Regions from separate parts of the Nonomuraea sp. NPDC049028 genome, predicted to be linked through region 2. Evidence: riboswitches for the same ligand, from Rfam matches in the RefSeq annotation. Region 2 holds a riboswitch; each other region holds the start of a gene.
What was found. A riboswitch is a leader RNA that binds a small molecule or an ion and turns the genes downstream of it on or off. The one in region 2 is predicted to bind cyclic di-AMP.

Region 1 (5,050 bases), on a different contig from region 2:
GAATCCTCATGATCGCCTTGCCGAACGTACGGCCGCTCATGGAATGCGCGGCCCAGTCATAGACCGTATATCCCAGCCCACCGAGCAGCCAGGCGAACACGCCGGGCAACCGGCTGTCGAACGCCTCCAGCAACCCGACAGTTCGGAAGCCACCCCACAGCGCGACGAACAGAATGTAATAGAAGACACCGAAGACGAGGGCTTCAATGAGCCGGGCGGCCAGGCGTTCCCACCATTCCGCGGGGACGGCGTCACTCCACGGCGGCAACCCGGTCATAACCCACCTCGCCCCTTCGGCGAACCGACCGCTACCCATTTTGCTGCCGCCCGCACATACAAAACAGAGGCTGACCGCTGGCCAGCCTCTGTTTCGCGTCCGCGAAGACTACTTGATCTTCACAACCACCGTGTTGCTGAACTTGTCGGCGAACGTCTGCTGCAGCGGCTTGTCCCAGAGCTGGGAGGCACCGTTCAGCGCGACGACGATCCCGCCGAGCAGCGACCCGACGAACGGGATGACGCCGAGGATGTATCCACCCCAGGTGCCACCGGCCCGCTTGAGCGCCACGTCGTTGGGCAGGCCGCCCGGAGGCAGCATGGTGCCCGTGGGCACGATCTTGATCCCCATGACCATCTTGCCGACCGTCTGGCCGCTCATCTTGGTCATGAAGAACTCGTAGGCGACGTACACCGCCGTCATCACGATGGCCACCACGATGCCGTAGAGCGTCGGGCCCATCAGGCCGGTCGTGACGCCGGTCGCGGAGTTGTAGCCGGCGAGCAGGATGGCCCCGAAAACGAGACCGATCACCCAGTTCGCGATGCCGAAGATGACACCGTCGATGATCCTCGCCACGAGCCGCTGCCACCACTCGGCGAGCGGGGCCGGGGCGCCGGGCGGTTGGACCCCGTGCGGCTGCGGCTGCCCGTAGCCGGGCTGCTGGCCGTACTGGGGCTGCTGACCGTAGCCGGGCTGGCCGTACTGCTGCTGCTGACCGTAGTCCGGCTGGCCGTACTGCTGCTGGCCGTAGCCGGGTTGCGACGGCTGCTGCTGGCCATAGCCCGGCTGGGACGGCTGCTGCTGCCCGTAACCGGGCTGCTGGCCGTAATTGGGCTGCTGGCCATAGCCGGGCTGCTGGCCCGACGGTGGCTGCTGGCCGTACTGCTGCTGGCCGTAGCCGGGTTGCGACGGCTGCTGCTGCCCGTAGCCCGGCTGGGACGGCTGCTGCTGCCCGTAACCGGGCTGCTGGCCGTATCCAGGCTGGGATTGCGGTTGCTGACCGTAACCGGGTTGCGATTGCGGCTGCTGACCGTAGTTGGGCTGGCCGTACTCGGGTTGCTGACCCGAAGCCTGCTGCTGACCGTATCCGGGTTGCTGACCGTAGCCGGGCTGCTGGCCGTAGTCCGGTTGCTGACCGTAGCCGGGCTGCTGCCCGTACTGCGGCTGTTGTCCGTACTGCGGTTGCTGCGGCTGCTGGCCGTAGCCCGGCTGCTGCTGACCGTACTGCGGCTGTTGGCCGTAGCCCGGCTGCTGCTGCCCATAGTTGGGTTGCTGACCGTAGGCGTCGTCCGCCCGGTAGCCAACGACCGTCGCATCCGGGTCGGGCTCGCCATAGGGACGGCCCGTGTTGTGATGTCCGTATTCAGATCCGCCAGGCGCAGAGTTCTCGCCGGATTCGTCCTGTGGATACGGCGGCTGTCCGGTGCTCACCGTGTCACCTCGCTTCGAGTGCGCATGTGGCACGTGTCAGGACACATGCCTGTGCTGCCCAACGTATCGACATAGGTATCAACAATCACCTTTCCCATTAGTCAAGGTCCGCGTCACCCGATGTCAGGTGGAGAAGCATGCGGGTGTTCCCCAGGGTGTTGGGCTTGACGTGTTCGAGGTCGAGGAACTCGGCGACACCCTCGTCGTACGAGGCCAGCAGCTCCGCATAGACCTCGGGTGAGACCGGAGTGCCCTGTACGGGGCGGAATCCATGCCTCGCGAAAAAATCCACCTCAAAAGTCAGACAGAAAACCCGGCGCAGGCCGAGTTCCCGGGCCGTTTTGATCAAGGAAGAGACGATCCGGTGCCCGATTCCGAAGCCTCGGAACTCCGGATCAACGGCCACCGTGCGAATCTCCGCGAGATCCTCCCAAAGCACGTGCAGCGCGCCACAGCCGACCACTTGGCCGCCGCGCTCGGCGATCCAGAACTCCTGCACGTCCTCGTACAGAGTGACGGTGGCCTTCTCCAGAAGCCGGGGCCCGGCGCCCGCGTAGGTGTCGACCAGGAGACGGATCGTCCTGACATCCGGCGTGCGAGCACGCCGGACGACGACTTCCGTGTCCGGGACTGTCACTTCGGCGACCTGCTCCATGGGTCTCCAGCGTACAGATCCGATTACGGCCTCCCCGTAACTCTGACGTCTCTCCCATCTCATGACATCTCGTGGTTGATCGAGCACGATGAGGGATCCCTTGGCCCTCAGGCTTCCATGCCTTGACGAACTTGGTGCAAAAAGGACATAAAGTTTGTCCTGCACCGGCAAGCACGAGATCACCTCGTGACCCTTCGGTTGTGAAACCTCTACAGACTTGGCAGTTCTGGTTGAGCACGAACCCGGAGTGCACTAGTGTCCAGCGACGATGTCACCCACGCGAGCCAGCGTGGAGACGCGCCCAATCCCCGTAAGGGGAGCCGGGGACCCGCCGGTGGCGACCTCATCCCGACGCCACCACCCATGGGGTGAATCCGAGCGAGTCGTTCGGTAGGGCTGCTCCGGCCCGAACCCGTCAGCTAACCCGGTAGGCGCCGATGAGAGGAGCTGGTTGGTGAAGCAGACCCGCGATCGCGAGACGAAGCCGGCGGGCGCTCAGGCCCGCCCTTCTGAGCTCCGGAAGATCCCCACCCGGTTGGGTGTCATCGCGGCGACCATCGCCACCCTCCTCTTCGCCGTACCCGTCGGCTCCGCCGTCGCCGATCCCAAGCCCTCGCTGAAGGACCTGTCCAAGCAGGCCGAGGAGCTCCACACCCAGATCGAGACGCTGAGCGAGGAGTTCAACGGCCAGCGGGAGAAGCTCAAGACCGCCAAGAAGTCGGCTGAGGCGGCCAAGAAGACGCTGTCCACCAGTGAGGCCGATCTGGCCGCGAAGCGCGCCAAGGCCGCGCTGCTGGCCCAGAACGCCTACATCAACGGCGGCTTCGGCCAGGCGCTGGCATTCGGCACCTCCGACGACCCCGAGAGCTTCCTCGACCGGGCGGCCACCACTTACGCGCTGGAGCAGCAGCAGGGCTTCGAGGTCAACCAGGTGACCACGGCCAGGCAGGCCGCCGAGCAGGCAAGGGCCAGCGCCAAGACGCGCATCGACGAGGTCGAGAAGATCGTCGAGGGCCTCGGCACCAAGCGCGACAAGATCACCAAGCTCGTCGCCAAGGTCGAGAGCAGTCTCTTCAAGCGGGCGATCGGCGAGGCGGGCCGTCCCGGCACCCGGGCCACGCGGGTCGACCTGCCGGTCATCGGCGCCGGCAAGGCCGCCACGGCCGCCAGGTGGGCGCTCACGCAGCAGCTCAAGCCGTACGTCTGGGGCGCCGAGGGGCCGACCTCGTACGACTGCTCCGGCCTCGTGATGGCGGCCTACCAGCGGGTGGGCATCTCACTGCCGCACTACACCGGCGACCAGTGGACGGCCGGACGGCACATCTCCAAGGAGGAGCTGCGCGCCGGCGACCTGGTCTTCTTCTATGGTGACCTGCACCACGTCGGCATCTACATCGGCGGCGGCATGATGGTCCACGCGCCGCAGACCGGCGACGTCGTACGCATCGCGTCCATCGCCCGCCGCCCGTTCGCGGGCGCCGTACGCATCGCCGACTGACCTCCGGACACCACGACAAGCACTCTGACAGCTGGGGCCCGGGCGGCTGGGCCGGTCGAACGGTCAGATGAGCTGGCGGCGGGCGGCCCAGGCCACGGCCTCGATCGCGGTGGCGACGCCGATGCGGTCGCAGATACCCCGAAGTCTCCGGCGTACCGTGCGTCCACTGATATCCAGTCGTCTGCCAACCCGATCAACCGTGACCCCCTTGGCAAGCTCCGCCAGCAACGCCAGATCCGCGTGGCTAAGCTCGACGCTCTCAGTGAGCACATACATCGGGAGCCCTCCCCCCAACAGCAGAACTCGAGACGTCTATGTCCGAGCAGAGCTGCAGCTCGTCTCGCAGACGGTAAACGCATTCTGGAAAGGTCGTCAAGCCAGCGGATACCGCCCTCTGACCATCGCCATTGACATGATCGGCTGTATGTGAAGTACTCGCCATATGTCGGCACACTTCGGGGCCCGATGAGGGATCACAGGCGCCCTTACAACGGCTCCAGCCCGCTCCCCAAGAGCGCCGCGAACCTGCTGAGCGCCGAATCCGTAAAACGCGAATATTCTTCGCATTCAATATGCGAAATATCGGAAATGTGGCTGCTTAGGGCAGTCTTTTGTACCCCCGCGCCGCCGGGTCAGCAGCGCCCGCCAAAGACCATGAACGGTTCATGCGCCAGAGGGAGAAGCCACTCGGCGCAGGCGGCCGGGAGATGCCCGCTCCCCGCGTTAAGGGACTGGCGAACGCCGCCGCCCGCGTTCTCCTACTCGCCGCAGGAGATCGGGCCGCTGTCAACCCGACAGCGGCCGGTACGGCCCGGCGTGGGAGCCGGGCCGACACTCTTCGGCGGCAGCCGGGTCAGTGGGTCGGCTTGACCAGTGGGAACAAGATCGTTTCCCGGATGCTCTTGCCGGTGAAAGCCATGATCATCCGGTCGATCCCGGCCCCCATGCCACCCGTGGGCGGCATGGCGTACTCCAGCGCCTGCAGGAAGTCCTCGTCCAGCTGCATGGCCTCCGGGTCGCCCCCGGCGGCCAGCAGCGACTGCTCCACCAGGCGCCGGCGCTGCTCGACCGGGTCGACGAGCTCGGAGTAGGCGGTGCCCAGCTCGGTGCCGAACCCGATGAGGTCCCACTTCTCGGTCAGCAGCGGGTTGTCGCGGTGCTGGCGGGTCAGCGGGGAGGTCTCCAG
Region 2 (5,050 bases):
CGAACACGGGAAGTCCGGGAAATGCCTTGGCGGCGACCTGGGCGGCCGTGAGCAGGAGGTGATGACGGCCGGTCACATGGGCCCGTTCGTGGGCGAGCACCGCAGCCACCTGACGGTGATCAAGCGCCGCGAGTGCTCCACTGGTGATCACGATCACAGCGCGGCGGCCTGGGACGCAATAGGCAGCGGGCTCGTCGTGCTGGACGACGAGCGCGCCGAGCTCTTGCCGCTCGCGTCCGATCAGCCGGACAGCCTTCCGGTGCCTGATTCGGCAACGCCGTCCGGTCCAGAGCACGGTCAGGCTGGCCCAGCCGACCCTGATGGCGATGCCGCCGGCGACGGACAGGCCCGCCAGCGCGGCCAGCGGGCGGGCCGTGAACGGAGAAACATGACCCGACAGCATCTCACCACAGGTTATGATCAGCGCGGCGACCTCGTCCCCGATGGCGTGGGCGGGGAAGGCGAGCTGCAGCCCGGCCAAGGCTCCCGACGCGATCACCGATGCACAGCCGGCCAGCCACGCGGCGATCGACAGCCGGGGAGAGTCGCGAAGCCGTTGGCTGCGCATGATTAGTCGTGGCAGTCCCCATGCCGTGATCGCCGCATGCGCAACAAGGGCGCCCTCGACGATCACTGCTGGTCGCTTCGGTGAATGGCGGCATCGAGGGCAGCGTGCTCCTCAGGGGTGAGCCGCTCCAGGAAATGGACGAGCGTCATGGCCTGGTTGCCGCCCTTGGCCAGGGCCTCCTGCATGATCTGGGCGCTGTAAGCCTCGTGGCTCATCACGGGCTCGTACAGGTAGGCCCGGCCGGATGGGTGGCGGCGCAACAAGCCCTTCTTGTGGAGGTTGTCCATGACCGTCATCACCGTGGTGTAGGCAAGGACCCGGCGGCGCTGCAGCGCCTGAAGCACCTCACGAACAGACACAGGGCCGTCGCATGACCAGATGTGGCCCATGACAGCGGACTCCAGCTCACCAAGACCGCGCGCCATCCCGCCCCTCCTAATCCTATCCATCATAGTAGCGATGGTTGGCGACGGCGCGAAGACTGCTGCTCGGATGTGGCCCGTCTCCCTGCATTCATCTCCGTCCGGAGCGGTCGACTATCTACTGCTTCGTGTAGTGGGAGAGGTGTTACGTGCGCGGGGGGATGGGTAACGGAGGTCTGAGCCGCCGTCGCGGTGGCCGGTGCAGCGAAAGCGAGGACGAGAGATGACGTTGCAAGTCGGGGAGATGCTCTCCGCCTACCCCAAGGACCTTGGTGATGTCAACCAGGCGAAGCTTACGAAATGCATCGAAGAGTGTCTCCGGTGCGCTCAAACGTGTACGGCCTGCGCGGACGCCTGCCTGAGTGAGGACATGGTGGCCGAAATGGTCAAATGCATACGCAGCGATCTGGACTGCGCGGACATCTGCGAGACCACTGCGCGCGTGCTCTCGCGGCACACGGGCTATGACGCGAACATGACGCGTGTGGTCCTCGAAGCCTGCGCCCAGGCATGCAAGGCGTGCGGCGACGAGTGCGGGCGGCACACCAAGCACGCCCACTGTGGCATCTGTGCACAGGCCTGCCGTGACTGCGAACGCGCTTGCCGGGACCTGCTTGGGGTTCTCGGCTAGGCCTCGGCACGACCGGAAGTCGATCTCCTAGGACGACGTGCCCGGCATCACGGGGGCGAATGCCGAGTACGTCCGAACGGATGGCTGCGGTTGTCCCCTCCCGGGAGGACCAGCCAGCCGACTTTTCACTATATGACATAGTAGGATCGGCCGCTAATGCTGATGCGCGGATAACCGCATAGCAGCTCTCTTACAGCAATTGCCGAAGCGACGGCTTCCCTGATGTCAGGACTTGTACTGCGGATAGCCATAGCCGACGACGTCGGACTTGGGTCGCACCCGCTCCTCGACCTTCCCATTGCCGGTGTTGCCTTCGATCGCGGTGATGGTGCCGTCGCGGTTGTCCTTCTTCACCAGGCCCATGTGGTCGATGGAAGTAATGCTCTTGTCGCCGCCCCATGCGTAGTAAACGACGGCTCCGGGCTTGGCAAGGGTGCCCCAGCGTCCGTTGTTCTTGAACCACCGCGCCCATGTGACCGTATAGGCGTCCCATCCCATCGTCGGCCTAACGCCGGTCTGCTCACCGACCCAAGAGACGAACATGGCGCACCACGGAGCGTTGGCGTAGGCCTGAAGGCTTCCTCCGTCGCGGGCCAGAGTCTCCTGGGCCCTGGGGGAAGTCATGTACCAGCTGTGGAATCGGGTGCCGCCGCCGCTGGCGTTCTCCGTCGTCCCCACCTGCTGCTGGGCCAGCTTCAGCACGGCGTCCGCCGTGACCTGGCGCTGGGGCTGGGAGGAAGTCGCAGACCGCGAGACGCCAGTTTGGGTCTCGCTGGCGTGGTCGCTGGCGAAGGCGGGCGTACTGGTGATGAGTGCACTGGCCACGGCCGCTGCGGCGAGGGTGAGGCCGTGCTTACGGGCGGACCTGCCGTAGTTCGGCAAGAGGTGTTTGGACATGCGGGGAATGGCTCCTTGCTTCCATGCCGCCTACCGGGTTAGCTGACGGGTTCGGGCGTGGAAGTGCCCTACGGAGCCCCGTTGGGACGGGCGCACCGATTCACCCCAAGAAAGTGGATCCCCGGCTCCGCGAGAAAGCGGACTCGGCGGCCGCGGCTGCGATCTGCACACAACGCCGGTGCAGACGAGACGCGGTCTCGGCATTACAGGCCACCATCGGAACGCTGCGGCCTTGGGCCTGTAAAGGTATGCAAGCCAAATGGCCAGCGCAAGCGAAACCTTTGGAAGCCGACCCGAAGGCCCTGTGTGGCCTAGGGTTCAGCCATTAATCCTTTACCTTTACCACGGCGTGGTGCCGTGCCTGAGCGTGGGCCGCTGTGTCGCTGTTCGGGTTGTGCATAATGTCGCAGTGACTATGAACCGTAGTAGCGTGCTGCCCCGAGCGGTGTACCTCGTGGCCGGACTCGTGGTTGCAACGCTGATGGCGGGGATGTTAGCCCTCGTCGACTACGAGCGACCGGCGAAGCCGCCCCGGCGTCTTCGGGCTGGACCCGGGAAGCCGGGCAAAGCTCGCCGGCGCCTGAACCGCCTGTTGTGGCGGCCCTCGACCGTCTGCGGGAGCCACACCTGCTTGTGGTCGCGAATCGTCCGCTGCCTGAACAAATGATCGAGCGGGTTCGAGTACGCAAAAGTGTGAGCTCCATGGAGATCGTCGATGCGGCGGCGATACCGCTCGGCGGTAGGAGGGTGGGAACGGTGGGGGTGGAACCATCGACCTTCCGGGCCTACACGCCCAAGCCGACCGTGCGCGGCGGCGAAGAGCAAACTGGGCGCCCCGTATGTCTGGGGCGCCGAGGGACCTGACGCCTTCGACTGTTCCGGCCTGATCCAGTGGGCCTTTGGCAGGGCGGGTATTCGGCTGCCGCGGGTGACGCATCAGCAGTTCGCCAGTGGACCCCGGGTCCCGTTTTCCCAGATGCGATCGGGTGACCTGATCTTCTGGCGGCTGGACCCCACCAACCCGGGCTACATTTCCCATGCCGCGATCTACTGGGGCGACGGAAAGATGATCCAAGCCCCGCAGGCGGGGGACGTCGTCAAACTGGTGCCCGTCCACACGCGCAATCTCGCAGGCGTGGTGAGGGTGATTGAGTGATCACGCGTTGACCCGCTGCGGTGCTTGCCTTGCGTATAACAACGTGTAGCGCACGGTATTGGTCGGTCTGCGTTGGATAGATCTTTTATGCCAAAAATCTCATTTCGGTAACCAGTCACCCTTTCTACCTACTACAGTCCTTCGTACTTGCCGGTGACTTGCCTTCGCGGTGGAGGCGGCCGGCTGGTGCCGAGGCCCGCGCCGCGGGAACCGGGGAACCAGAGCCTGGAGCGATCCACGCATGGGGTGAATCCGCCACGGATGCGGCGGTAGGGCGTCATCTCCTGGCCCGAACCCGTCAGCTAACCCGGTAGGCCATTAGGAGAAAGGGTCAAACCCCGGACCTATGCCATCCATTGTGGACGGGCTGCTCGACGCTGCCCAGAAAAATCTCGGCTATCGCGAGAAAACCGACGGCTACAGCAAGTTCGGTAACTGGTACTACGCCAACGTGGACAACAGCGACCCCTACTTCAAGACCGCCCCATGGTGCGACATGTTCATTACCTGGGCCGCCAACCAGGCGGGCGTCGAGAAGTACGTGGGGGATTTCGCCTACACCGTCGACCACGCCAAGTGGTTCAAGGAGCAGGACGCCTGGAGTGACAAGCCGGAGCCCGGCGCCATCGTCTTTTACGACTGGAGCGGGTCACGCGATGTGGAGCGGATCGACCATGCGGGCATCGTCGAGAAGGTACAGGGAGACCAGATCTCCACGATCGAGGCCAACGTCGACAAGGTGTGGCTCAAGCGCAAGGACAGGGACCAGAGCAAGGTCGTCGGCTACGGCCTTCCCCGCAAGGTCAAGGAGAAGTTCGGGGAGGGTGAGACGTTCGTCCTGACGGGCGGCAACCCGCGGACGCCTCTGGTCCGGAAAGGGGTCGTGCAGGCGGCGGGGAAGGCGCAGGAGACCGATGTCGTCCTGCCGACGGCCTCCACGGAGAGCATCGCGGTGTCTGGGGTCGTGTTCGCGGGCGTGCTCTGCGTTGCCGTCGTGGTCAGGCAGGTGAGACGTCGAAGCTCTGCCAGAGGCAGGCAGCAGCGGTATGCCGGCCGTCACCGTTCGATCATGGCGTAGCGGTTCATGATCTCGCAGGGCGGAAGGCGACGGTGAAGTCCGGCCCGCCGTTCTTGGGCCCATAGACCGTGCCGTCCTCGGTGGCGGCTACCAGTCGCTGCGGGTCGGGTGTCCGCCAGCGCAGCAACCTGCCGAAGCAACTGGGCTGCGCCATGTTGGAGGACGGCTTGGTGGAGGTCAACGAGTTCGGGCAGAGCTCGGTGAAGGGAGTCTTCGCGGCCGGCGACATGGCCAGGCGGGCGTCCATGCCGTTCCCCGGCTGGCCAGGTGATCATCGCCGCCGGTCAGGGCGTCACCG
Region 3 (5,050 bases), on a different contig from region 2:
CCCGGCTCGGTCTCGACTACGTGGACCTGTACCTGATCCACTGGCCGGTGCCGTCCCGGAACAAGTATCTGCAGGCCTGGCGCGGCCTGGAGAAGATCTACCGTCAGGGACGGGCCAAGGCGATCGGTGTGTCCAATTTCACCATCGAGACCCTCACCCGGGTCATCGACGAGGCCGACATCGTTCCGTCCATCAACCAGATCGAGCTGCACCCGTACTTCCAGCAGCGCGCGCTGCGGGAGTTCCACGAGGCCAACGGCATCCTCACGGAGGCGTGGAGCCCGCTGGGGCAGGGCAAGGGCCTGCTCGGCGACCCGGCGCTGGCCGTGCTGGCGGAGAAGCACGGCAAGACGCCGGCCCAGATCGTGCTGCGCTGGCACATCCAGCTGGGCAACGTGACGATCCCCAAGTCGGTCACGCCCGCGCGGATCAAGGAGAACTTCGAGGTGTTCGACTTCGTCCTCGACACCGAGGACATGGCGGCCATAGGCGCCCTGACCAAGCAGGACGGCCGGATCGGGCCCGACCCGGAGACTTTCAGCTGGATGGGGTAAGTCCCTAGGATCTTTCCCCATGAAGGATCTCGCATGGGGCATAGCGGCCACGGGTGTCATCGCTGCAAGGGTCGGGGCGGTCATCGCCGCTGAGCCGGGAATGCGGGTGGCCGCCGTCGGTTCACGCGACCTCGGCCGCGCGCGGGCGCTGGCCTCGGAACTGGGCGCCGAGTCGGCGTACGGCTCGTACGCGGAGCTGTGCGCCGACCCCGGCGTCGACGCGGTCTACGTGGCGACCCCGCACGCCCAGCACCTGGAGGTCGCCGAGGCGGCGATCGCGGCGGGCAAGGCGGTGCTGTGCGAGAAGCCGCTCGCCGCGTCCGTCGCCGACGCCGAGCGGATGGTCCAGCTCGCCCGCGATGCCGGGGTGTTCCTGATGGAAGCCATGTGGACCCGGTTCAATCCGCTCATCCAGCGGGTGGCCGGCGATCCCCGGTTCGGCGAGATCCGCTCGGTCCAGGCGTCGTTCGGCTTCAAGGCTCCCTACGATCCCGCACACCGGCTGTGGGCGCCGGAGCTGGGCGGCGGGGCGCTGCTCGACCTGGGCGTCTACTCGTTCGGACTGGCGCAGCTGCTGCTCGGGATGCCCTCACGGATGCACGTCACGGGCTCGCTGGCGCCCTCGGGGGTGGACGCGGAGGCGGGCGGGGTGCTGGTCTATCCGGGCGGCAGGCGGGCCCTGGTGGAGTGCTCGCTGCTGGGCCCGTACGCCAACGACGCCGTCGTGGTGGGCACCGACATGCGCGCCCACATCAAGGCGCCGTTCTGGGCGCCGGAGCGGGTCGTGCTGAGCGGGCCGTCGATGGAGACGGAGGAGCTCGTGCTCGATCCGGCGGACAACGGGTACGCCGGCGAGGTGCGCGAGGTACGGGACGCCATGGCCGAAGGCAGGACCGAATCCGCGATCATGCCACTTGACGAAAGCCTTGCCATGATGGGGCTTCTGGCCGACGCGAGGGAGCAGCTCTCTTAGCTGGCGATTTATCCATTTGTAAGACCCTTGCCACTTGCATTACCTTTGTGGTCATATGAGGCATACGTCCGGTTTGTCCGTTCGTTGCCAGACCATCGCACAAAGGCATCACAGGACCGTCCTGTGACCGCTGAATCCGCCTCGCGCGGAACCGGGGACCCACCGTCCTTTGGGGTGTATCGGCACGTCACGTGCCGTAGGACAGCTTCCACGTCCGAACCCGTCAGCTAACCCGGTAAGCGGCATGGAAGCAAGGAGTTACCCCCTCGATGGCCAAGTCCCATCTTTTTCGCGCCACCAAGTCGACCTTCGCTCACGCCGTCCTCGGCGTGAGCGTCGCGGCCGCCGCCTTCGCCGGCCAGTCCGCCGCCCACGCGGACACCGCCACCGCCCACGCTGCCGCGGCCCCGGCACACGCCGCCGCCGCCGCGAAGAGCCACCCGGAGAGCGAGGTCAAGGCCAAGGCCACGGTCTCGCGGGTTCTGGCGCTGGCCAAGGCCCAGGTCGGCACCACTGAGAACGCCTACGGTGGCGGCACCAAGTTCCAGAAGTGGTACATGAACTCCCCGCGCGCCCTGGAGACCCTCAGGCGCGACGGCGGCACCCGGGCGGACTACCTGAACGCCGCCTGGTGCTCGATGTTCGTCTCGTGGGTCGGCGAGCAGTCCGGCGCGCGCAGCATGATCGGCTGGGACGCCTACACGGTCGAGCACGCGAAGTGGTTCGCCAACAACAACCACTGGGGCACGACCCCGAAGCCGGGCGCCGTGGTGTTCTTCTCGTGGGGCGGCAGCAAGAGCCTGGACGACATCGAGCACGTCGGCTTCGTCGTCAAGGACAACCACGACGGCACGATCTCCACGATCGAGGGCAACACCGGCAACGGCAGCGTCCAGCAGCGCGTCCGGCCGACGTCCCAGGTGGTCGGCTACGGCTACCCGAACTACGGGGCCTGACGACTTCCTGATCGAGGGCTCTCCTGCCGACGAGCGCGCGTCCTACTGGACGCGCGCTCGTCGGCGTCCTACTCTCCCGTACCGGCGTCTTACTCTCACGTACCGGCTGCTTACGCTCCCGTACCGGCTGCCGAAAAGCCCACCACGTTGGGCTGAACAGCGCATGGCTGCCTTATCTGCCCATCCGACCGCAACCCCCCAAGTTTGGGGATGTCACGGGCCTGCCGTCACCTCGGACACTGACGGTGGCCGGACAGCGAGCCGGTTCTCGATACTGGAGGAGGGGACATGTCACCGACGACGCAGCAGGACAACTGGCGCTTCTGTAACAAGTGCTACACCCTTTGGTGGAATGGCCGCCCCGACAACGGACACTGCCCCGCGGGCGGCGCCCACGAGGGACACGGCAGTTGGAACTTCTACCTCCCGGCGAACCCTGCCGAGCACATCTGACGCAAGACCGGACCCCCGGCCGATCTCCCCGCGACGCCACGGCTTCGCGGGGAGTTCGGCGTTGGACGACGCTTTCGGCGATCCGGCGAGTCAGCCCAGTTGCTGGGCGTTCAGGCCGGTGAGGCGTTCGTAGGCGGGGCTTTCGCCTGGGTAGACGACCTGGATGTCAATGGGAAGGGCTGTCCCAGGATCGACGCTGTGCCCGCCGCCTTCGGGGGAGCCGAGCAGGACGGCGCCGTCGCTGCCGTCGCGGAAGATCTCGCCCCAGAAGGTGTCGACGAAGCTCTTGGACAGCAAGGTTCCCTCCGGCAAGCCGCCGAAGCCCACGGCCCATTTCATGACGCGGGTGTCCTCGGCGTGCATCGTGAGCCGGTAGGAGTAGATGTGGCCCGAGCCTTCCGCCCAGTGGCCTCGCAACTCCTGATCGACGCGCAGGTTCCCCACGAAGCGGGCCGCCAGCGCGGACTGGGCCTGGTCGTTCCAGGAGCCGTTCGGGCTCTCGGCCATGGGGATGTCCGACAACCTCGCGATCGAGGCTCCCCGCTCCACCGGCAGTGAGTGTCCCTGCTGGTTGGCGGCCGAGAAGAGCGCGTTGTCCTCGACGGTGTTGTTGACGACGGCGCTCACCCCGTCACCGCTGTGGTCGAACCCGTACTCGGAGAAGTCGTTGGCATGCGCGCCCATCGGAATGGCCAGGATTTTGTCGCCACGCCCCGGGGTCTGGCCCGCGTTGAAGTTATTGGCCCGATAGAGACAGAAGTGCCCCTCGGGACACGCATCGGCCCCCTGGCCGTAGATCAGCTTCGGTTCCTTGTCGTCGCTCATCGCGCTCCCCTAACCGTTGACGGTCGGCGCGGCTGCCCTGGTGGCAGCCGCCGGGTTCTGCGGACCATGGGTGTCTCGGGTGCCGTTCGAGGACGTAGCCCAGAACATCGTGACGACGGAAACGGCGCAGAAGCCCAACAGATACGGTATGCGCCATAATCGCTACTCTGTGTAATGACACGCGAGGTTCGCCGCCGACTATCTGCAGCCCCTGGAGTCAGGACTCGAACAGCTCACAAGTCACCCGACTTCCGCCTGCTGCCTGCGACGGCGGTCGCCTTCGTGGTCCTGATCGGCTCCGGCGTGCCCGCCCGCGCGGCGGACGCCTCCGCCATGACGGCACCGTCCTGCGGCAGGGCAGGACACTGGCCATCTATACGCTCCTGTACTACCGCAAGAACTGGCGAGAAGCGGACTACGGCGGATCCCAAGCCCGGATCACGGCCAGGAGGTTGTCCGGGGTCCTCGCTGGAACGTAGATCGCCGGTCCTTACCGCCGGCGGGCTGAAGGCGCCGGTCTTGGTCCGCGGTGCCGATGACGCTGCGACGTCTCCTGGTGAAGAATTTCTGCTCACGTGTCGATTCGGGGCCTGACCGTTCGACGCGTTCGTGAGAGTGAAGGAGGCGGATCGTGAAGTTCATGATCGTAGGGAAGGCGAACGAGGCGACCGAGGCCGGCGAACTGCCCAGCCGGGAGCTCGTCGACGCGATGGGCGCCTACAACGAGAGCCTGGCCAAGGCGGGGGTGCTGCTGGCCGCCGAAGGGCTGTACCCCAGTTCCCACGGTGCGCAGATCGCCTACACCAAGGATGGCAAGGCGACGGTGCTCGACGGGCCGTTCGCCGAGGCCAAGGAGCTGATCGCCGGGTTCTGGCTGATCCAGGTCAAGTCCCGGGAGGAGGCCATCGAATGGGCGCTGCGGGTGCCGGTTCCCGGTGGGCATGAGGGGGTCGGGCTGGACGTCTGGCAGGTGTTCGACGCCGCCGACCTGCCGGCCGGGTCGATGACCCCCGAGGAGGCCGAACGCGAGGCGGCATTGCGGGAGCGCCTGATGGGTTCCGCCGAACGATAGAAGCCGCTTCCCGCCCGCGAGCCCAACTCTCCGTTGGGGGCCCGAATCGCCCACCAGGCTCCGGTCCCGGCTTGCGGGGGGTGGGGCGGGCTGGTCTTATGGCCACGTGATGGCTTCCGATACGCATCGGGCGATCGAGACGGTCTGGCGGATGGAGGCGGCGCGGCTCATCGCCGGCCTGACCGGGCTGGTGCACGACCTCGGCCTGGCCGAGGAG
Region 4 (5,050 bases), on a different contig from region 2:
GAGCACGACCCGCACCCACCACGGCCCGCGCAGCTTACTCAGCACCTTGGCACCGAACGGCGTGAGCACGAGCAACCCCGCGAACAGCACGGTCAGCCCGAGGGAGAGGTAACCGGGCAGGCTCGTGGCCGCGTCGAAGGCGGCGGCCCTGGCGATCTCGGCGGCACTGAAGTCGCGCGCCGGATCCGGCGTCACCGTGGGGGTGCCCGAGGGCATCACCCGCCAGGGCGTCGTGAACGCCACCACGGCCAGGATCACCACACCGAGCACGACCAGCGCCCAACCGGCACCGGCCCGGCCGAACGCGACGTCCCCACCGTCCGCGACCCAGCCACCTGACACGGCACGGTCGCTCGGCGCGGCACGGTCGTCTGGCGCGGCACGGTCGCTCGCTGTGGCACGGTCGTCTGGCACGGCGCGGTCCCTTGGTGCGGCGCGGTCGTGTGGCGCGGCGGTACCGCCTGACGTGGCGGGGTCGCTTGATGCGGCGTCCTCGCCGGGCTGTGGTGCCGGGTTCCGATCGGGGCCCGCGTCGTCGTCAGGCGGCGGCATGCTGTCGTCGGTGCCCTGCAGATCGTCCATCCGCGTTCCCCTTACGCAAGCTGGTCCCGCACGTAGTCGCGCCACCGTGCCGTCAGCGTCCCTGCCGAGAGCCCGAGCCTGGTGAGCCCCCGGTCGATGCCACCCGTCTGGGCATCACGGTAGAGCCTCACCAGAGTCCCCTCACCGAACCGCTCGGCGATGAAGCGACACGCCAGCCACGCCTCCTGGTACGCCCGTGCCAGACGTGCAGGCTCCCGGCTGGACGGTGCGAATGCCGCAGGCCCTGGCAATTCGCCCGGCAAGTGCCCGGCCCGCACCTCGGCGGCCAACTCAGCGGCGGCCACCCGGACCGGCAACCCCGCGTCCCGGTAGCCCACGTAGTCGGCGAACCCCTCATAGAGCCACACCGGCAACCGCTTCGTCCCGGCCGCGACGTGAGTGAGCTCGTGCGTGAGCACGATGTCCCGCCCGGTGGGGGTCAGCCGGGCGAAGTTCTCGGGCACCACGACCACTCTCCCGCCATCGGCCACCGCCGCCAGCCCGTCGACACTCCCCACCCCGGCCACCCGAGCAGCCTCGGCCGCCGAGCCGGGCACGAGCACCACGGGCCGTACGGGGCGGCCGAGCACGGCGGAGACCCGCGACCCGGCGGCATCGGCCCGGCGCGCCAGATCACGAAGCGACTCGGGCGCCGCGTGCTGACCGACGACGACCGAACGCACACCTCGTACGACCTCGGAGCCGTCCCCCCAGAGTCCCCGCGCCTCCGCCGGAAGCTCACGATCACCGGCCGCCGGGGTGTGGACGGTCGCCGACTGATCAGGCCCACCGGTCGACAGGTCACGAACCGCTGCCGAGAGGCCGTCCGTCCCTGGAGACCGGTGCGGGGCGGCGCTGGCCGAGGCGAGGGCCAGGAGCAGCACCCCCACCCCCAAGACTCGGCGGCTCACCTGCACGGACACGTTCCCCGATCGTAGTCGTCCCGCGCCGCGAACCGGCCGTCGCGGAGAGACCCGGCTCCTCGTCGCGCAGAGGCCCGGCACGTCGTCGCGCAAAGCGTCGGCTCGTCGTCGCGGAAGGGCCCGGAACACGCGAAGGTCCCGTCCCAGCTGGGACGGGACCTTCGTGACGGTCTTGCAGGCCGGATCAGGCCGGACTTACAGGCCGGGACGCACCGCGCCCACGAACGACGCCTTGCGCCATCCGCTGAGCTTCTCGACGCGCACCGTCGAACCCGTCCTCGGCGAATGGACCATCTTGCCGTTGCCGACATACATGCCCACATGGCCGAGCCCATAGAAGAACATCAGGTCACCTGGCTTCAGATTCTTCCAGGAGACCTTCTTCTTGATGCGGGCGAACTGGCTGTTCGTCACGCGCGGGATCTTGACGCCGGCCTTCTTCCAGGCGTACTGGACGAGACCGGAGCAGTCGAAGGAACCAGGTCCTGTGGCCCCGTAACTGTACGGGTCACCGATCTGGTCCTTGGCCACGGCGACGGCCGTACGGGCCTTCACCTTTTGCCGAGCGACCGCTGTTTGTTGCGCGACCTTCTTCACGGACCTGACGGCTTTCGCCGCTGTATTGGTCCCGGAAACTTCGGCCGCATCACGCGTTGTCGCCGCCTGCGCCGTCGGGGCAGGGAGGACCAAACCTCCGGCCGTCACGGTCATCGTGAGCGCTGCGCCACTCAGGGCAATGCGGGACAGACGGGGGTTACTGGGGGAGGTAGACAGGATTTCTCCTTGGGACTTCCACGAACGCCTACCGGGTTAGCTGACGGATTCGGGCCTGGAAGTCGCCCTACGGCGCAATACGCGCCGATTCACCCCTGATCCCGGGAGCGGGATCGCTGGGTCCCCGGCTCCGTGCCTCCTGGCTGCACGGACTCGGCAGGCCACCGCCACGTAATGACATGTAGAAGGGCGGCGACCTAACGGATTTCTTTTCTGTCCACATCGGGGACCCGATGGAGAGTCGCGACGCCATGGCTTGTTCGCCGCGACGCCAGAAGCTACGCCCTTGAGTAACGAGCTGGCAAAGCCGTCATGGGGTTGTCAGGATCACTCAGAGGTGTCAGTAAAGTCCCCAACCCCAGCTGGAGCGCCGGGTTATGTTATTCAAATGTGACCCTTCTCACACTTGACGACACAGTGATCTGTCAGGTCCCTTTTGTCACTCTTGTCACACTGGTCCCGCTAGCAACACGCCCAGAGGGCGCGTGATCGTGTCGCGACTGCGCGGATGTGGCCGTCGCCAGGGTCGCCGACGGGCCGGGATCAGTGATCGTCGTCACCCGCTGAAGGCGTTCCAGCAGCGTTCAGCGACCCGGCCAGCGGCATCGGCCTGCGCGCCGAGGTCCGGCGACCAGCAAATCGGGATCAGTTGAACAGCCGGTCGGGTGCAGTTGAATAAGCGGCCAGAGCCCGTTGAACAGCCGGTCGGAGCCCGCTGACCACCGGGCCGAGTTCGTTGACCACCGGGCCGAGTTCGTTGACCACCCGGCCGAGGTCCATTGACCACCCGGCCGAGGTCCATTGACCACCGGGCCGAGGTCCGTTGGCCGGCAAGCCGGCAAGCCCACGTGGACCGCCAAGCGTTAATCGGCGGACCATCCGGTCCATGGCCACCGGAAACCACGGACCGGGTCAAGAGGACGCACGTCACGGCGCCCAGCGCGCTCCACCGGAGGAGCGTGTCCCTGGACAGAGCCCAGCCACGGACGGCGGGTGGGGCTCACCGTGCTTGCCGTACAGAAATCAGTGGTTCTTCACCCGGAACAACCTACGGACGGATAGCTCCCACCAGGGTGCCGCCATAGGAGGACAGAGTGACGACCTTGACCACGTCGCCGGTCTGGGGGGCGTGCACGATCTGCCCGTTGCCCGCATAAATGCTGACATGCCCAAGCCCTGAGCTGAAGATCAGGTCGCCGGGCTGCAGGTCCTTCAGATCCACCTTGCGGGACGACCCCCAGGCCCACTGCTGCCACGTGGTCCGGGGCAGCGACACGCCCCCAGCGCGCCACGACGCCTGCGTGAGGCCCGAGCAGTCCCAGCCGCTCGGTCCCGTGCCGCCGAACACGTACGGCTTGCCCACCTGCGCGTAAGCGAACCTGAGCACCGCCGCCGCGTTGCCGGAGGCCGAGCCCGTGTACTTGATGCCGGTGCTGTTGGGGTCACCGGTCTTGTAGGCGCCGAGCTTGTCCAGCAGCTTCTTCTGCTTCGCGATCAGCTTGCGGACCTCCGAGCGCTCCTTCTCGACCCCGTCGCGCTCCTTGTCGGCCGCCTGCAGCGCCGCCTCGGCCTTGTCGCGTTCGTCCTTGAGCCCGCGGTTCTCGCGATCGAAGGCCGCCAGCCGCGCCACCTTCTCCTCCGACAGCTGCCCCGCGAGCGCCATGCCGCCCAGCAGGCCCGTGGGATCCGGCTGGCCGATCATCGTGGGCCAGGAAGTGGCGTCGGGGCCGCGCGTGTAGGTATCGACGGCCATGTCGATGACCTGGGCGCGCAGGGTGGCGACCGTCTCAAGCTTGCGTTTGTAGCTGGCGTTCAGCTTGCCGTATTCGCCTTGGGCCGCCTTGTACTTCTCGGTCGCCGTGTTGTAGCGGTCGACGACCTTGTCGGCCTGATCGTTCAGCTTCTTGAGCTTGGCTTTCGCCTGTTTGATCGTGGGCTTCGGCGCGGCCAGTGCCTCGCTTGTGGGGAAAAGCAGCAGCCCGATCGCGAGTCCCGCGGCCAGTGGCGCCCGGCCAAACCTCACAGTGTCGCCTCCAGGGGAATATATCTGGGGCGAAATGGTACAGAAGTGGCGGGTGTGCTTTCACCCTAACAACCGATTCGTAATCTACGCGCGGCCCAGCCTGCGCAGCAGCAGAGCCGACGGAACCGGTCTGGCTCCCATACGCCGGACGGACTCGGCCACCTCACGGTCAGAGGAGACCACCGCCATGGCCCGGCCCGGCGGCTCGGCGCGGACGAGCTGGCGGATCAGGTCGTCGGCGATCTCGCCGGGTGCGCTGAAGAGCACCCGCACCCCGCGCGGCGCCACCACCTGGACGGGCGCGTTGAGCTCGGCGCCGTCGAAGACCACGGTCACCTCGACCCTGGTCTGCGCGACCAGCCCGCCGAGGCCGGTCATCAGCCGGTTGCGCTGATCGGCCAGGGTCAGCGTGCCGTAGCCGGTCTTGGTCACGTTGTAGCCATCGATGATCAGGTGCACCTGCGGCAGCGCGAGCAGCTGGTCGAGCAGCTGCGGGTCGTCGTCGGCCAGCGCGCGGGCGGGCACGCCCCTGACGCCGGGGCGCTCGCCCGTGAGCGCGGCCACCGAGTCGGCGGGCCTGCTGATCATGGTGGGCAGAGCCAGCTCCCTGCGCAGCCCGGCGGAGGCGTCCTGGAGCGCGTCGAGCAGCACCCTGACGCGGGCGTCCTCGATGCTCCTGCCCTCACGCGCGGCCCGGCGCGAGGCTTCGAGCTGCTTCTCCACGTCGGCCAGCCGCTCGCGGAGCCGG

Region 1: it holds a riboswitch for cyclic di-AMP, as region 2 does, so the genes downstream of both, ACGFJ2_RS20935 (C40 family peptidase) here and ACGFJ2_RS07025 (CHAP domain-containing protein) in region 2, are expected to answer to the same signal.
Region 3: it holds a riboswitch for cyclic di-AMP, as region 2 does, so the genes downstream of both, ACGFJ2_RS52975 (CHAP domain-containing protein) here and ACGFJ2_RS07025 (CHAP domain-containing protein) in region 2, are expected to answer to the same signal.
Region 4: it holds a riboswitch for cyclic di-AMP, as region 2 does, so the genes downstream of both, ACGFJ2_RS24665 (C40 family peptidase) here and ACGFJ2_RS07025 (CHAP domain-containing protein) in region 2, are expected to answer to the same signal.

What each region holds. Positions count from the first base shown of each region.
Region 1 is NZ_JBICTR010000005.1:297,221-302,270, reverse strand. It holds gene ACGFJ2_RS20955 (RDD family protein) at 1-277, opposite strand, end outside; partial or broken gene ACGFJ2_RS20950 (RDD family protein) at 386-865, opposite strand; gene ACGFJ2_RS20945 (hypothetical protein) at 902-1,786, shown strand; gene ACGFJ2_RS20940 (amino-acid N-acetyltransferase) at 1,809-2,366, opposite strand; cyclic di-AMP (ydaO/yuaA leader) riboswitch at 2,655-2,815, shown strand; gene ACGFJ2_RS20935 (C40 family peptidase) at 2,821-3,864, shown strand; gene ACGFJ2_RS20930 (LuxR C-terminal-related transcriptional regulator) at 3,928-4,140, opposite strand; gene lysX (bifunctional lysylphosphatidylglycerol synthetase/lysine--tRNA ligase LysX) at 4,718-5,050, opposite strand, start outside.
Region 2 is NZ_JBICTR010000002.1:149,752-154,801, forward strand. It holds gene ACGFJ2_RS07010 (M56 family metallopeptidase) at 1-634, opposite strand, end outside; gene ACGFJ2_RS07015 (BlaI/MecI/CopY family transcriptional regulator) at 631-993, opposite strand; gene ACGFJ2_RS07020 (four-helix bundle copper-binding protein) at 1,214-1,621, shown strand; gene ACGFJ2_RS07025 (CHAP domain-containing protein) at 1,847-2,518, opposite strand; cyclic di-AMP (ydaO/yuaA leader) riboswitch at 2,531-2,677, opposite strand; gene ACGFJ2_RS07030 (C40 family peptidase) at 3,234-3,674, shown strand; cyclic di-AMP (ydaO/yuaA leader) riboswitch at 3,852-4,006, shown strand; gene ACGFJ2_RS07035 (CHAP domain-containing protein) at 4,021-4,752, shown strand.
Region 3 is NZ_JBICTR010000019.1:25,939-30,988, forward strand. It holds gene ACGFJ2_RS52965 (aldo/keto reductase) at 1-554, shown strand, start outside; gene ACGFJ2_RS52970 (Gfo/Idh/MocA family protein) at 574-1,527, shown strand; cyclic di-AMP (ydaO/yuaA leader) riboswitch at 1,646-1,784, shown strand; gene ACGFJ2_RS52975 (CHAP domain-containing protein) at 1,797-2,483, shown strand; gene ACGFJ2_RS52980 (hypothetical protein) at 2,772-2,936, shown strand; gene ACGFJ2_RS52985 (hypothetical protein) at 3,027-3,761, opposite strand; gene ACGFJ2_RS52990 (YciI family protein) at 4,402-4,833, shown strand; gene ACGFJ2_RS52995 (RNA polymerase sigma factor) at 4,943-5,050, shown strand, end outside.
Region 4 is NZ_JBICTR010000006.1:276,769-281,818, reverse strand. It holds gene ACGFJ2_RS24675 (M48 family metallopeptidase) at 1-582, opposite strand, end outside; gene ACGFJ2_RS24670 (hypothetical protein) at 594-1,505, opposite strand; gene ACGFJ2_RS24665 (C40 family peptidase) at 1,701-2,216, opposite strand; cyclic di-AMP (ydaO/yuaA leader) riboswitch at 2,290-2,448, opposite strand; gene ACGFJ2_RS24660 (hypothetical protein) at 2,925-3,059, opposite strand; gene ACGFJ2_RS24655 (C40 family peptidase) at 3,328-4,302, opposite strand; gene ACGFJ2_RS24650 (NYN domain-containing protein) at 4,387-5,050, opposite strand, start outside.